Regions from separate parts of the Enterobacter sp. ECC-219 genome, predicted to be linked through region 1. Evidence: riboswitches for the same ligand, from Rfam matches in the RefSeq annotation. Region 1 holds a riboswitch; each other region holds the start of a gene.
What was found. A riboswitch is a leader RNA that binds a small molecule or an ion and turns the genes downstream of it on or off. The one in region 1 is predicted to bind thiamine pyrophosphate.

Region 1 (4,203 bases):
GATAGCGTCCCGCCTGGCGCATCATCCACACCGGGGTGACATCAACGGGCTGGCGCAGCAGCGCACGCAGATAACGATCGTTCTTCAGTTCGGTCATTTTTGCAGTTCCTTAAGCGTCATGGCCTCAGTGTAACACTACTCATACTCGGCCCGACACATCGCCACGGTATCTTCTATCAGCCGACGCGCCACCGTACCCGGTGGGGGTAAAAGAGGCAGATCGTCATAACGATACCAGTTTGCCTCCAGCAGCTCTTTCTGGTCGATAACGATCTCGCCGCTATCATATTCAGCCATAAACGCCGTCATCAGCGACATCGGGAACGGCCACGGCTGCGAGGTGACGTAGCGCAGGTTTTTCACCTTGATTCCGCTCTCTTCCATCACCTCGCGCGCTACCGCCTGCTCCAGCGTTTCGCCCACCTCGACGAACCCGGCGAGGACGGTATGAATGCCGTTGCGATGGCGGGTATGCTGCGCCAGCAGGATGGAATCTTCCCGACGGATAGCGACGATGATGCACGGCGCGATCTGCGGATAATAACGTTCACGGCAGTGGCCGCAGAGCAGCGCCCACTCGGTTTTGCTTGGGTGCATGGTATGCCCGCAATAGCCGCAGTATTTGTGCGAGCGATAAAACTCCGCCAGCTGCACGCCCCGCCCCGCGAGCTGGAACAGTCCCGCATCCAGATCAAGCACCTGGCGAACGGATCCCATATCCTGACGACGCGCTTGTTGGATCAACCATACGGGCTCACCCTGCCACTCGCCGATCCTGAGCGCAGGCAGGCCCACGAGATCGAACGTTTCTGCCGCACCGTAGGGTATTTCTCCACCGGGCAGCCACAACTTCTGTTCGTGACTGACGATCCACCAACCCAGATCTGATTTTTCAATAATACGATCCATATCTATTGCACTACCTTCGCTTCACTGACATGTTGTTAGCATTGTGGTTACATTTTGGATAAGTAGATCCCATTCTAAACTTTGCGGAGTCGACCATGTTAAACCAGCTAGAAAGCCTGACGGAGCGCGTTGGAGGAAGTAACACACTGGTGGATCGCTGGCTACATGTACGCAAGCATCTCCTCGTGGCGTATTACAATCTGGTCGGTCTTAAGCCTGGCAAAGAATCCTTTATGCGGCTGAACGAAAAAGCGCTGGATGATTTTTGTCAGAGCCTGGTCGACTACCTTTCCGACGGCCATTTCAACATTTATGAACGTATTATCCGCGAAATGGAAGGCACAAATCCCTGTTTAGCGGCCAGCAAACTTTGTCCACTACTGGAAGCCAATACCCAGCAGATCATGGATTACTACGATTCCACGCTCGAGAATGCCATCGATCACGATAATTATCTTGAGTTCCAGCAGGCGCTTTCCGACCTTGGCGAAGCGCTGGAAGAGCGATTCACGCTGGAAGATAAGCTGATCGCCCTCGCCCTGGATAACGGCCTGGACGTCAGCCACGAAGATAACGTCGTGCGCCCGGCTTGAGTTCTTAATCGTTAACGAGTAATTTACAACCATTCGCCCCTCTGCGGAGGGGGATTTTTCTTGTCGGAGTGCCCAGCGCCTGAACGCGCGGGCTGAGACCGTTAATTCGGGATCCGCGGAACCTGATCAGGCTAATACCTGCGAAGGGAACAAGAGTTACACTGCTGTTGAATCGCCCCTGGGCGATCTTCTCTTGCTTCATCCGTCGTCTGACAAGCCATGTCCTTCACTTTTGGAATGAGCTATGTCTATCGTTAAATTGACCCGTCGCGAACAGCGCGAACACGCCCAACGCTTCATCGATACCCTGGAAGGGACCGCCTTCCCAAACTCGAAACGTATCTACATCACCGGCTCGCAGGCCGATATCCGCGTGCCGATGCGTGAAATCCAGCTTAGCCCGACGCTTATTGGCGGCAGCAAAGAGAACCCGCAGTACGAAGACAACGAAGCCGTGCCGGTGTATGACACCTCAGGCCCGTACGGTGACCCTGATGTTGCCATCAATGTCCAGCAGGGCCTGGCAAAGCTACGCCAGCCGTGGATTGACGCGCGTAACGACTGCGAAGAGCTGAGCGTGCGCAGCTCTGCGTATACCAAAGAACGTCTGGCCGACGACGGTCTGGACGAGCTGCGCTTTACCGGCCTGCTGACGCCAAAACGCGCCAGAGCGGGCAAATGCGTGACCCAGTTGCACTATGCGCGCCAGGGCATCGTCACGCCGGAGATGGAGTTCATCGCCATCCGTGAAAACATGGGCCGTGAGCGCATCCGCAGCGAAATATTGCGCCACCAGCATCCGGGCGAAGGCTTTGGCGCTCGCCTGCCGGAAAACATCACGCCAGAGTTTGTGCGCGACGAAGTGGCCGCAGGCCGCGCTATTATCCCCGCCAACATTAACCATCCGGAATCCGAGCCGATGATTATCGGCCGTAACTTCCTGGTGAAGGTCAATGCCAACATCGGCAACTCGGCGGTGACGTCATCCATCGAAGAAGAGGTGGAAAAGCTGGTCTGGTCAACGCGCTGGGGCGCGGATACGGTAATGGATCTTTCTACTGGCCGCTACATCCACGAAACCCGCGAATGGATCCTGCGTAACAGCCCGGTGCCGATCGGTACCGTCCCGATTTATCAGGCGCTGGAGAAGGTCAACGGCATCGCCGAAAACCTCACCTGGGAAGCGTTCCGCGACACGCTGCTGGAGCAGGCGGAACAGGGTGTGGACTACTTCACCATTCACGCAGGCGTGCTGCTGCGCTATGTGCCGATGACGGCGAAGCGTCTGACCGGCATCGTCTCGCGCGGCGGTTCCATTATGGCGAAGTGGTGCCTGTCCCATCATCAGGAAAACTTCCTCTACGAGCACTTCCGCGAGATCTGCGAAATCTGCGCCGCCTATGACGTCTCGCTGTCGCTGGGCGACGGCCTGCGTCCGGGCTCAATTCGCGACGCCAACGACGAAGCGCAGTTTGCCGAGCTGCACACGCTGGGCGAACTGACCAAAATCGCCTGGGAGTATGACGTGCAGGTAATGATTGAAGGCCCGGGCCACGTGCCGATGCAGATGATCCGCCGCAACATGACCGAGGAGCTGGAACACTGCCACGAAGCGCCGTTCTACACCCTGGGGCCATTGACGACCGATATTGCGCCGGGCTATGACCACTTCACGTCAGGCATTGGGGCGGCGATGATCGGCTGGTTCGGCTGCGCCATGCTCTGCTACGTGACGCCGAAAGAGCACCTCGGCCTGCCTAACAAAGAGGACGTGAAGCAGGGGCTGATTACCTACAAGATTGCCGCCCACGCGGCGGATCTGGCGAAAGGCCACCCGGGTGCGCAAATCCGCGACAACGCCATGTCCAAAGCGCGCTTTGAATTCCGCTGGGAAGACCAGTTTAACCTGGCGCTCGATCCCTTCACCGCCCGCGCCTACCACGATGAAACCCTGCCGCAGGAATCGGGTAAGGTGGCGCACTTCTGCTCCATGTGCGGGCCGAAGTTCTGCTCGATGAAAATTAGCCAGGAGGTGCGCGACTACGCCGCCGCGCAGACCATTGAAGTCGGCATGGCGGACATGTCAGAAACCTTCCGCGCGAAAGGCGGCGAAATCTACCTCAAAAAAGAGGAGGCGTAATGTACCAGCCTGATTTCCCCTCCGTGCCCTTCCGTTTAGGGCTCTATCCGGTGGTGGACAGCGTGGAGTGGATCGAACGCCTGCTTGAGGCCGGCGTTCGCACCCTCCAGCTGCGCATCAAGGATAAGCGCGATGAAGAGGTAGAGGCCGATGTGGTCGCCGCCATCACGCTGGGACGCCGTTACGACGCGCGTCTGTTTATCAACGATTACTGGCGACTGGCGATTAAGCACCAGGCGTATGGTGTCCATTTGGGTCAGGAGGACCTGGAAACCACCGATTTGAACGCCATCCGCCAGGCTGGCCTGCGCCTTGGCGTTTCAACACACGATGACATGGAGATCGACGTGGCGCTGACGGCCCGCCCCTCTTACATCGCGCTGGGTCACGTCTTCCCGACGCAAACCAAGCAGATGCCCTCGGCGCCGCAGGGGCTGACGCAGCTGGCGAGTCACGTTAAGCGCCTTGCCGATTACCCGACCGTCGCCATTGGCGGAATCAGCCTTGAACGCGCCCCGGCAGTGCTGGAGACCGGCGTCGGCAGTATCGCCGTCGTCAGCG
Region 2 (4,203 bases), 540 kb from region 1:
CAGGACGGACGTGAGATTGAGGTTCAGTCCGTCAACGATAACGGCCAGCAGCGGCGGCAGCAGCAGCATGAGCGCCAGCGTAATCAGGATAAAATCGGCGACGCGGCTGTGCAGGCTGTCCTGCGGGTCGCGCCAGCCGGTTATTTGATTACTGCCAGCGGGAATGGCTTTACTCAGTCGCTGGCTCAGCAGCACCAGCACCAGACAGCACGCCATCTGCACCATCGCCAGCAGCGCGGCGCGGCCCGGATCGTAGTCGTAACTTAAGGCCTGATAAATCGCCAGCTCGATGGTGGTGGCCTGCGGCCCGCCGCCGAGCGAAAGCACGGTGGCAAAGCTGGCGAAGCAGAGCATAAAGATTAGCGCGGCCACCGGGGCAATCTGACGTCGCAGCCACGGCCATTCGACAAAGCGGAAGAACGACCAGCCGCGCATGCCGAGCTGAGCCGCAATCTGGCGCTGTTCGCCGGGAATGTTTTCCAGCGCCTGTAAAAAGAGGCGCGTCGCCATCGGCATATTGAAGAAAATGTGCGCCAGCAGGATGCCCTTCAGCCCGTAAGGGGAAAAGGTCCACTCCAGCCCCAAAGATGCAAAGAGCGAAGCCAGCCAGCCCTGACGACCGTAGACGCTCAGAATGCCAAAAACGGCCACCAGAACTGGCAGGATCAGCGTCATGGCGCACAGGCGCAGCAGAGCCTGCCTGCCAGGAAAACGCCGGCGGTACAGCGCTCGCGCGAGGAAAATGGCCGGGATCGCTGACAGCAGCGCAGAAAGAAACGCCTGCCAGAAAGAGAACCGGATAACGTGCCAGAGATAGCTGTCGTGCCAGAGCGCGAGCAGATCGCTCTCTGGCGCATTAAACCACAACGCAAGGAATGCCCCCAGGCTGACCACCACCATCAGCATGGCGGCGAGCAGGCCGGGGATTAACCAGCCGGGAATTAACGGCTGACGGCGCGTTGCCATTCACTTACCCATGCTGCACGCTGCGCGGCGACCTGCTGCGGCGTAAATTCCAGCGAGGTTGTTGGTTTGGTCAACTGCTCGAAACCTGCGGGCAGGGTAACGCTGGTGACCGGATACATCCAGTTGCCTGCGGGAATCGCATTCTGGAACGCCGGTGAAACCATGAACTTCAGGAACTTCTCGGCCAGCTCCGGCTGTTTGCTGGCGGCGGTACGCGCTGCCACTTCCACCTGCAGATAGTGCCCTTCAGCAAAATTCGCGGCGGCGTAGTTGTCTTTCTTCTCTGCGATGATGTGGTAGGCCGGAGAGGTGGTGTAGCTCAGCACCAGATCGCTTTCGCCTTTCAGGAACAGGCCGTAGGCTTCGCTCCAGCCCTTGGTCACGGTGACGGTTTTTGCGGCCAGTTTCTGCCACGCTTCCGGCGCTTTATCTCCATAGACTTTCTGCATCCACAGCAGCAGGCCCAGACCCGGCGTGCTGGTACGCGGATCTTCATAGATCACGCGCCACTTCTGGTCACTTTCCACCAGCTCTTTCAGGCTTTTCGGTGGGTTTTTCAGCTTATTTTTGTCGTAAACAAAAGCAAAATAGCCGTAATCGAACGGCACAAAGGTGTCGTTTTTCCAGCCGCCCGGCACGTTGACGGCATCTGCCGCCACGCCGCTTTTGGCAAACAGTCTGGTTTGCGTCGCGGCTTCCAGCAGGTTGTTATCCAGCCCGAGCACCACGTCGGCCTTGCTGTTTTTCCCTTCCATGCGCAGACGGTTGAGCAGCGACACGCCATCTTCCAGCGCCACGAACTTCAGCTCGCAGTTGCAGTCGGCTTCAAAGGCTTTTTTTACCACCGGGCCAGGGCCCCAGTCGGCGGAGAAGGAATCGTAGGTGTAGACCGTCAGGACGGGTTTCGCGAAAGCAGGCAGCGCAAACAGCGCCAGCAGGGGGAAAACTTTTTTTAACACTTTGCACCTCAGAGTTGAGTGGCAAAGGATTTTGAGCGACAGCCTCAAATCCCTTCGCCGGCGTTATCCGGATCAGGTTCGACGGGTATTATCTCAGCGCACATCTGTGATGCAGCACCCCGTTGAGAACGGCGCTATTGTAATGATTTGGTGAATATTTCGAAAGCGTTATGGTTCCGGCGGCGCAAACCAGGCGGATTTAAAATCAAACCAGCCCAGGGTGTTCATCCGCAGGCCGCGCATGCTGCGCTGTCCCTGGATCAGCAGCCAGTGGTGGATCAACGGTACGATCGTCTGCCCGGCCAGCAGCTCTTGGCACCATGCGGCCAGATCCATTTCGCCTGCCCGCCACTTCGCGGCGTCCTGCTGCCAGTCCCGGTTGATACAGTGCTGAATGAGGGGCACTTCATACAGGTGAGAAAAGAGCGAGAAATCAAGCGGCAGCGTGAAGTTGGCGCTATTGAGCCAGATATCGCTGACGACATCCCCGCGGTGCCATTCATCATAATCGACTTCCTGTATCGCCAGCGTCACGCCTTCGGCCGCCAGCAGCTTGCTCATAATCTTCGCGATAAAACGGTGCTCAATGTGATCGCGATAGTAGCTGAGGGTGATGGTCTCCAGCCCGGCAGGTTTTCCACTGCGCACCGGCTGAGCATGGTGCCAGCGCGGAAGCAGGCCATATGCCGGGAACCACCAGGTCTGGTATTGCTCCTCTGCGTGATAAATCAGGTTAGCCGGGGCCAGAACATGGCTGATCCACGTGCGGACGTCGTGGTTTGCTCCGCGGTGGCTGCGGCTGTCAAAGAGCAGGTAGTAACAGCCCTCCTCCAGGCGACTTTCGAACGCCTTTTCGCTTGTTGTGGGGCCTTCCAGCGTCAGGCCTGCGCTCAGCTCTTCGTTGAGATCCGGTAATACCCAGACGTTCACTTCGTCGATCAGCGCCCGATAGCCAAAATAGTCATCAAAGGCGCGGATTTTGAGCTGGTTGTTGGTATTGCGCGTCACGGAGTAGGGGCCCGTGCCAATCGGCAGGCTGGCAAAATTGTTCAGCGATCGCCATTCGCCGGGCAGGATCATTGAGGGCACGTAGCCCAGCAGCCACGGCAGCCATATGTCCGGCTGCGACAATTCAATGTCCAGCGTCCAGGCCGTGGGGGAGTGGATCCGCGAGACGTGTGAATAGAGCGGAAGCGTGCGGGCGCGTTCCAGGGAGGTGATGACGTCACTCATCTCCAGCTCGCGTCCGTGGTGGAAGTGAATGCCCGGGCGTAAAAAGAAACGCCAGTGCAGGGGGGAAAGCTGCTGCCAGTGGTGCGCGATGTCCGCTTCCAGTTCCCCGTTTTCCTCATTTATTTTCGTCAGGCCGCTGAATATCTGCCGGGCCATATGGGTTTCAGAACGACGTAACGCCGTGCCGGGCAACAGGTTTTTCATTGGCCGATAGTAGAGCACCCGCATAATGTGGCGGCCCTGACGAAAGCTGCGCCCCAGATGCGAGACCAGCATCTGGCGCACGGCGGCCTTGTCGCCCACCAGCTGGACCAGCTGATCGATGCGATCCTGCTCCAGCAGATCCTCCGCCCGCTGTTGCTGCAGCGCCAGACCAGTATAGAGGAAGGTTAAGCGAGAGCGCTTGCCGCGTCCGGCCTCGGCCTCCCAGCTTAGCCAGCCCTGCTGCTGCATGGTGTTGAGCAACGTGCGCATATGGCGGCGAGAGCAGTTGAGAAGTTCTGCCAGCTCGTTAAGCGTGGTCTCCTGCGATTGACCCTCGCAGCACTGCCACAGGCGGATAAATTGTTGTTGCAGTCGACCGGATGGCATAAAAGAGGAACTCCTGACAAAAAATCAGCAATTTATTAATCCCTATATTAGGCCAATAATGCTTTCCGATGAAGTGAGGAGGTAAATTATGAAGAGGTCTACCGCACGTCAGTTTTATCAGCAGTACTTTTCAGCGACAAAAGGATCGTCCTGGCTGGCCCGCCAGTGTGCAGAGCAACGGCTGAAAATATTGGAAGAACTGATGCAGTGGGACGTTACGAAACCGACCTCTTCCCGCTAACTCGCCTCGATCATGTGTGACTGAGTATTGGTGTTTATCACCCGCCAGCAAAATGTTTTTGCTGGCTTTTTTCGTTTATTCTTTCACCCAATTTCGATTCGCTTTCACAAGGACTTGCGCATGCTGTGGTTGATGACGATGGGGCGCCGCCTGAATGGCGTATATGCCGCTTTTATGCTGGTGGCCTTTATGATGGGCGTGGCGGGGGCCCTA
Region 3 (4,203 bases), 1.9 Mb from region 1:
AATTTGCGTGCCGTAACCCCGGGCACGCGTCACAACCCCCTCGGCTTCCAGCGCCTGCATCGCTTTGCGCACGGTGATCCGCGACACGCCGGTTAACTGGCTCAGATCGCGCTCGCCGGGCAAAATGTTCCCGTGCTCCAGCACCCCGCTGCGCACCGCGTTTTTTACCGTTTCGGCAAATTTCAGGTACAGCGGCGTGTTGTCAGGCGCGGCGATCCGTTCAGTCAGTTGAGCGATTAACCGGGTATGCGCTTGTTCCATCTCTGTATTCTCAGGCGTGGTGTTTCCTGCCAGTATACTGGGTTACCACCACGCATGAAAATGATGAACCGGCCCAATACCGTGACCGACTTCCAGAGTATCGGCTTTTGCCAGCGCCGCCGAGAGCCAGGATTTCGCTTCGCGTACCGTATCGGCCCAGCCGTCATGCCGCGGGCGCAGCGCCGCCAGCGCGGCTGAGAGGGTGCACCCTGTGCCGTGGGTGTTTTTGGTCTGCACGCGCGGGGCGGTAAACCGCATTTCGCCGTCACGGGTAAAAAGCCAGTCCGGGCTTTCAGCATCATCCAGATGCCCGCCCTTCATCAGCACCGCCCCGCAGCCCATCGCCAGCAGCGCATTGCCCTGCTCTTTCATTTCCCGTTCAGTTTGCGCGTGCGGCGCGCCCAGCAGCGCGGCGGCTTCCGGCAGATTGGGCGTGATGAGCGCCACCTGCGGCAGCAGCTTATTGCGCAGCGTCTCGACGGCGGAGGCGGAGAGCAGCGGATCGCCGCTTTTTGCCAGCATGACGGTATCCAGCACCACATTTTGCACCTGATAGCGCTTAAGCCGTTCGGCCACCGCTTCCACAATGTCCGTTTCGGCCAGCATGCCGATCTTGGTGGTATCAATACGCACATCGCTGAACACCGAATCCAGCTGCGCGGCAACAAAATCCGGCTCGATGCGGTAGACCGACTGCACGCCGCGCGTGTTTTGTGCCACCAGCGCGGTAATCACTGAGCAGCCGTACGCGCCAAGGGCCGAGAAGGTTTTCAGATCGGCCTGGATGCCCGCGCCGCCGCTGGGATCGGTGCCGGCTATGGTCAGGGCGTTAATCCGCTTCATGCCTGCTCCTCCAGCGTGTAGAGTTCATCCAGGAACGCGGCGGCAAAACTGCCTGGCCCGCGCGAGCGCGTAACGGCTGCCGTTCCGGCTCGCTTCATCCATCCGCAAGCGGCGGCAACGTTATCCAGCCTGTCCCCCGGCAGCGAACAGCTGGCCGCTACGACGGCAGAAAGCGCGCATCCGGTTCCCACCACGCGGGTCATCAGCGGATCACCTCCCGTAACCGTGCGGGTGCGTTGCCCATCAGTGATGTAATCCACCTCACCGGTGACCACTACGATGGCATTGGTTTGCCGGGCCAGCGCCTGAGCGGCAGGTAGCGCGCTGGCCGCGGTGTCGGTTGTATCGACGCCGCGCCCGCCCGCGCTCATTCCCGCCAGAGCCAGGATTTCTGAAGCGTTGCCGCGAATGGCGGCCGGTTGCAGGGCAAGGATTTGATGGCAAAAACGGGTGCGGAACGTCAGGGCGCCCACGGCAACCGGATCCAGCGTCCAGGGCTTGCCTGCCGCTACGGCGCTTTCTATTGCCCGACGCATCGCCTGCGCGCGCGGCGCAGTCAGCGTCCCGACGTTAACCAGCAGCGCGTCAGCGACGGCGGCGAACTGTTCAGCCTCTTCGGCCTCAACCACCATTGCAGGGGATGCGCCAAGTGCCAGCAAAACGTTGGCCGTAAAGGTCTGTACGACATCGTTGGTCATACAATGGGTAAGCGGACAACGGGTGCGGAAGTGGTGTAAAACGTGTAAATCGAGCAGGTCAGGCTGCATGGGTTCGCTCCTGCCTTGCGTGAAGAAGCGATGACCGGGAAGGCATCTGACTTCCCTACGCTGGCATTATCCAGATCAGGTAATACGGGTATTTCTCAGCCTTCACAAAGAAGGGCACCCCGAGTCATTTGGTAAGAATTGACTTACTTTTTGCCAGATTAGGGGAAGTTACTTGCTGTTGCAAGCCCGCCCTTCCGGTTATCGCTTCTTCACGCTGTACCCCAGCTTGTACCTCAGTTTGTACCCCACCAAAGAAACGAAAAAAGGGGCCGTTAAGCTCCTTTGTGATATAACCCAAACCTCATGGATTCCGAGATTCAGTTTTGCGTTCTGTTTTTCTACGTCGTTCAAAGGTGCGGATTACATCCCAGATAAACAGGAATAGCAGATACCAATAAAGTGCGGTGATCATAAGCAAACCTCTTGGTTCCAGTAGCTTCGAACTGTTCTCAGAGACACACCCATCGCTTCAGCCGTTTCCTTCGGTGTTAGCCCTTGAGCCTTATGTTCCAGCATCTTCAAACGCGTTTCCTGCTGCTTTCCAGCTTTCTTGATTCCAAGGCATACGATGGTTGAGCCAGGGAAGTAATAGGTTTTGAGGTATTCCGCTGCCGCCATGTCGGGAACGACAAACACCAGAGGGTGATCGGTATCAGTGTTGCGAATGGATGTTCGGCTAAGAAATTGGTAGCACCGTTCAAAATACATTGCCTGGCGCTTCTTCTCCATCACCGTTTCAAAATCCCAACCGATACGTTCGCAATAGTCTGCCCATCGCTTACGGTCTTTATCGCCCAAATTTGCACATCCGAGGAACACGGCACAATGAACACCTTGGTAGTTGTTCATTCAGTAGCTCGACATCGAGACTGCTTCCCCTCCCATGCGATCACCAAGCTCAGTGAGTCCGATGGTCTGGAAGTCGCAGATGGTTTTATCCCTGTTAGTGGCGAAGATAAATTCCTTGCCAACAGTCTGCCGAATCTCGTTCAGATGATTATTAAAGACATTTGCGAGTTCTGACTGCCCCGCTCTATTGATATCTTCCGAGAGAACAACCACGATCTTGATAGGCACTTTTTTATGCTTACGTCTCTCGGGATCAGGCTGAAGGTGTTCACCCGCTTCCTGAACCGCCTTCTGAGCGACGTTCTCTGCCATCCAGACAAACCCGCTGCGATTTACACCAGCGCCAAGCACAGTGAAACTTTTTGCCCACGTTGCGGCCTTCAGTATCTGATTAAAAGTGTACGCAAAGAAGCTGTATGAAGAATCACACTCGGTATGCATTACGCCACCGCCGTCGAGAGCCACGTATAGCACTTTCTTAAGATTGTCACTGTTTGACCTGCTCCCCGTTGATTAATATACCCCGATGTTAGTAATGTCTTCATAAGCCACATGAGGACATCCTCATGAAGAAGCGTTTTTCCGACGAACAGATCATCAGTATTCTTCGCGAAGCGGAAGCCGGAGTTTCTGCCCGTGAGCTCTGCCGTAAGCACGCCCTTTCCGACGCCACTTTCTACACCTGGCGCAAAAAGTTTGGTGGCATGGAAGTTCCTGAGGTGAAGCGGCTCAAATCTCTTGAAGAGGAGAACGCCCGCCTCAGGAAGCTACTTGCCGAAGCCATGCTGGATAAGGAGGCACTTCAGGTGGCTCTGGGGCGAAAGTACTGACGACAGGCCAGAAGCGGGAAGTCGTTGAGTTTATGTGTGATGCGACCGGTCTGTCGCAACGTCGTGCCTGCAGGCTTACAGGTTTGTCCCTTTCGACCTGCCGCTATGAGGCTCAGCGTCCGGCAGCTGATGCGCATTTATCAGGGCGCATCACTGAGCTGGCACTAGAGCGCAGGCGTTTTGGCTACCGCCGCATCTGGCAGCTGTTGCGTCGGGAGGGCCTTCACGTCAATCACAAGCGGGTATACCCAAGTGAGACTGAATAGTTAAAACTTACATATCAAGAATCATTCTCATTAATGGCCACGCAAATCCTTAACTGCGCAGTGATAATGTTGTGATATTTGGGCGAGATAAAATCCCAGGACATGTGGCATCAAATGAGGTTGCTCGATGGTTTAAGCAATGGGGCGGTTAGAGCAGATCGTCAAGTGGCTGCCAATGGAGGCCATATCCCTCTTTTCCTCTTTTAAAGTGGCTCATCGCGTTAGTTAACAATCACTAATAGAGGAAACTAATTGTTCAGAATGCTCGTTATAGAGCATGGATCACAAGCATAAGACATCTTCATGAGGCATAATAGGTACAGCATACTCGCCTAAGGAATTTGCAAATGTCTCATGTCAGTATTAACGATTTCAAACTTCTTAATA

Region 2: another riboswitch for thiamine pyrophosphate. It lies ahead of thiB (thiamine ABC transporter substrate binding subunit); the one in region 1 lies ahead of thiC (phosphomethylpyrimidine synthase ThiC).
Region 3: another riboswitch for thiamine pyrophosphate. It lies ahead of thiM (hydroxyethylthiazole kinase); the one in region 1 lies ahead of thiC (phosphomethylpyrimidine synthase ThiC).

The regions. Positions count from the first base shown of each region.
Region 1 is NZ_CP143680.1:894,299-898,501, reverse strand. It holds gene hemE (uroporphyrinogen decarboxylase) at 1-97, opposite strand, end outside; gene nudC (NAD(+) diphosphatase) at 136-909, opposite strand; gene V1603_RS04155 (Rsd/AlgQ family anti-sigma factor) at 1,005-1,502, shown strand; TPP riboswitch at 1,557-1,668, shown strand; gene thiC (phosphomethylpyrimidine synthase ThiC) at 1,747-3,642, shown strand; gene thiE (thiamine phosphate synthase) at 3,642-4,203, shown strand, end outside.
Region 2 is NZ_CP143680.1:1,436,428-1,440,630, forward strand. It holds gene thiP (thiamine/thiamine pyrophosphate ABC transporter permease ThiP) at 1-966, opposite strand, end outside; gene thiB (thiamine ABC transporter substrate binding subunit) at 942-1,925, opposite strand; TPP riboswitch at 1,957-2,057, opposite strand; gene sgrR (HTH-type transcriptional regulator SgrR) at 2,094-3,749, opposite strand; gene sgrT (glucose uptake inhibitor SgrT) at 3,838-3,990, shown strand; gene V1603_RS06760 (sugar efflux transporter) at 4,111-4,203, shown strand, end outside.
Region 3 is NZ_CP143680.1:4,002,972-4,007,174, forward strand. It holds gene V1603_RS19020 (GntR family transcriptional regulator) at 1-261, opposite strand, end outside; gene thiD (bifunctional hydroxymethylpyrimidine kinase/phosphomethylpyrimidine kinase) at 304-1,104, opposite strand; gene thiM (hydroxyethylthiazole kinase) at 1,101-1,871, opposite strand; TPP riboswitch at 1,907-2,003, opposite strand; gene V1603_RS19035 (helix-turn-helix domain-containing protein) at 2,280-2,720, opposite strand; gene V1603_RS19040 (hypothetical protein) at 2,721-3,185, opposite strand; partial or broken gene V1603_RS19045 (transposase) at 3,287-3,798, shown strand; gene V1603_RS19050 (AIPR family protein) at 4,164-4,203, shown strand, end outside.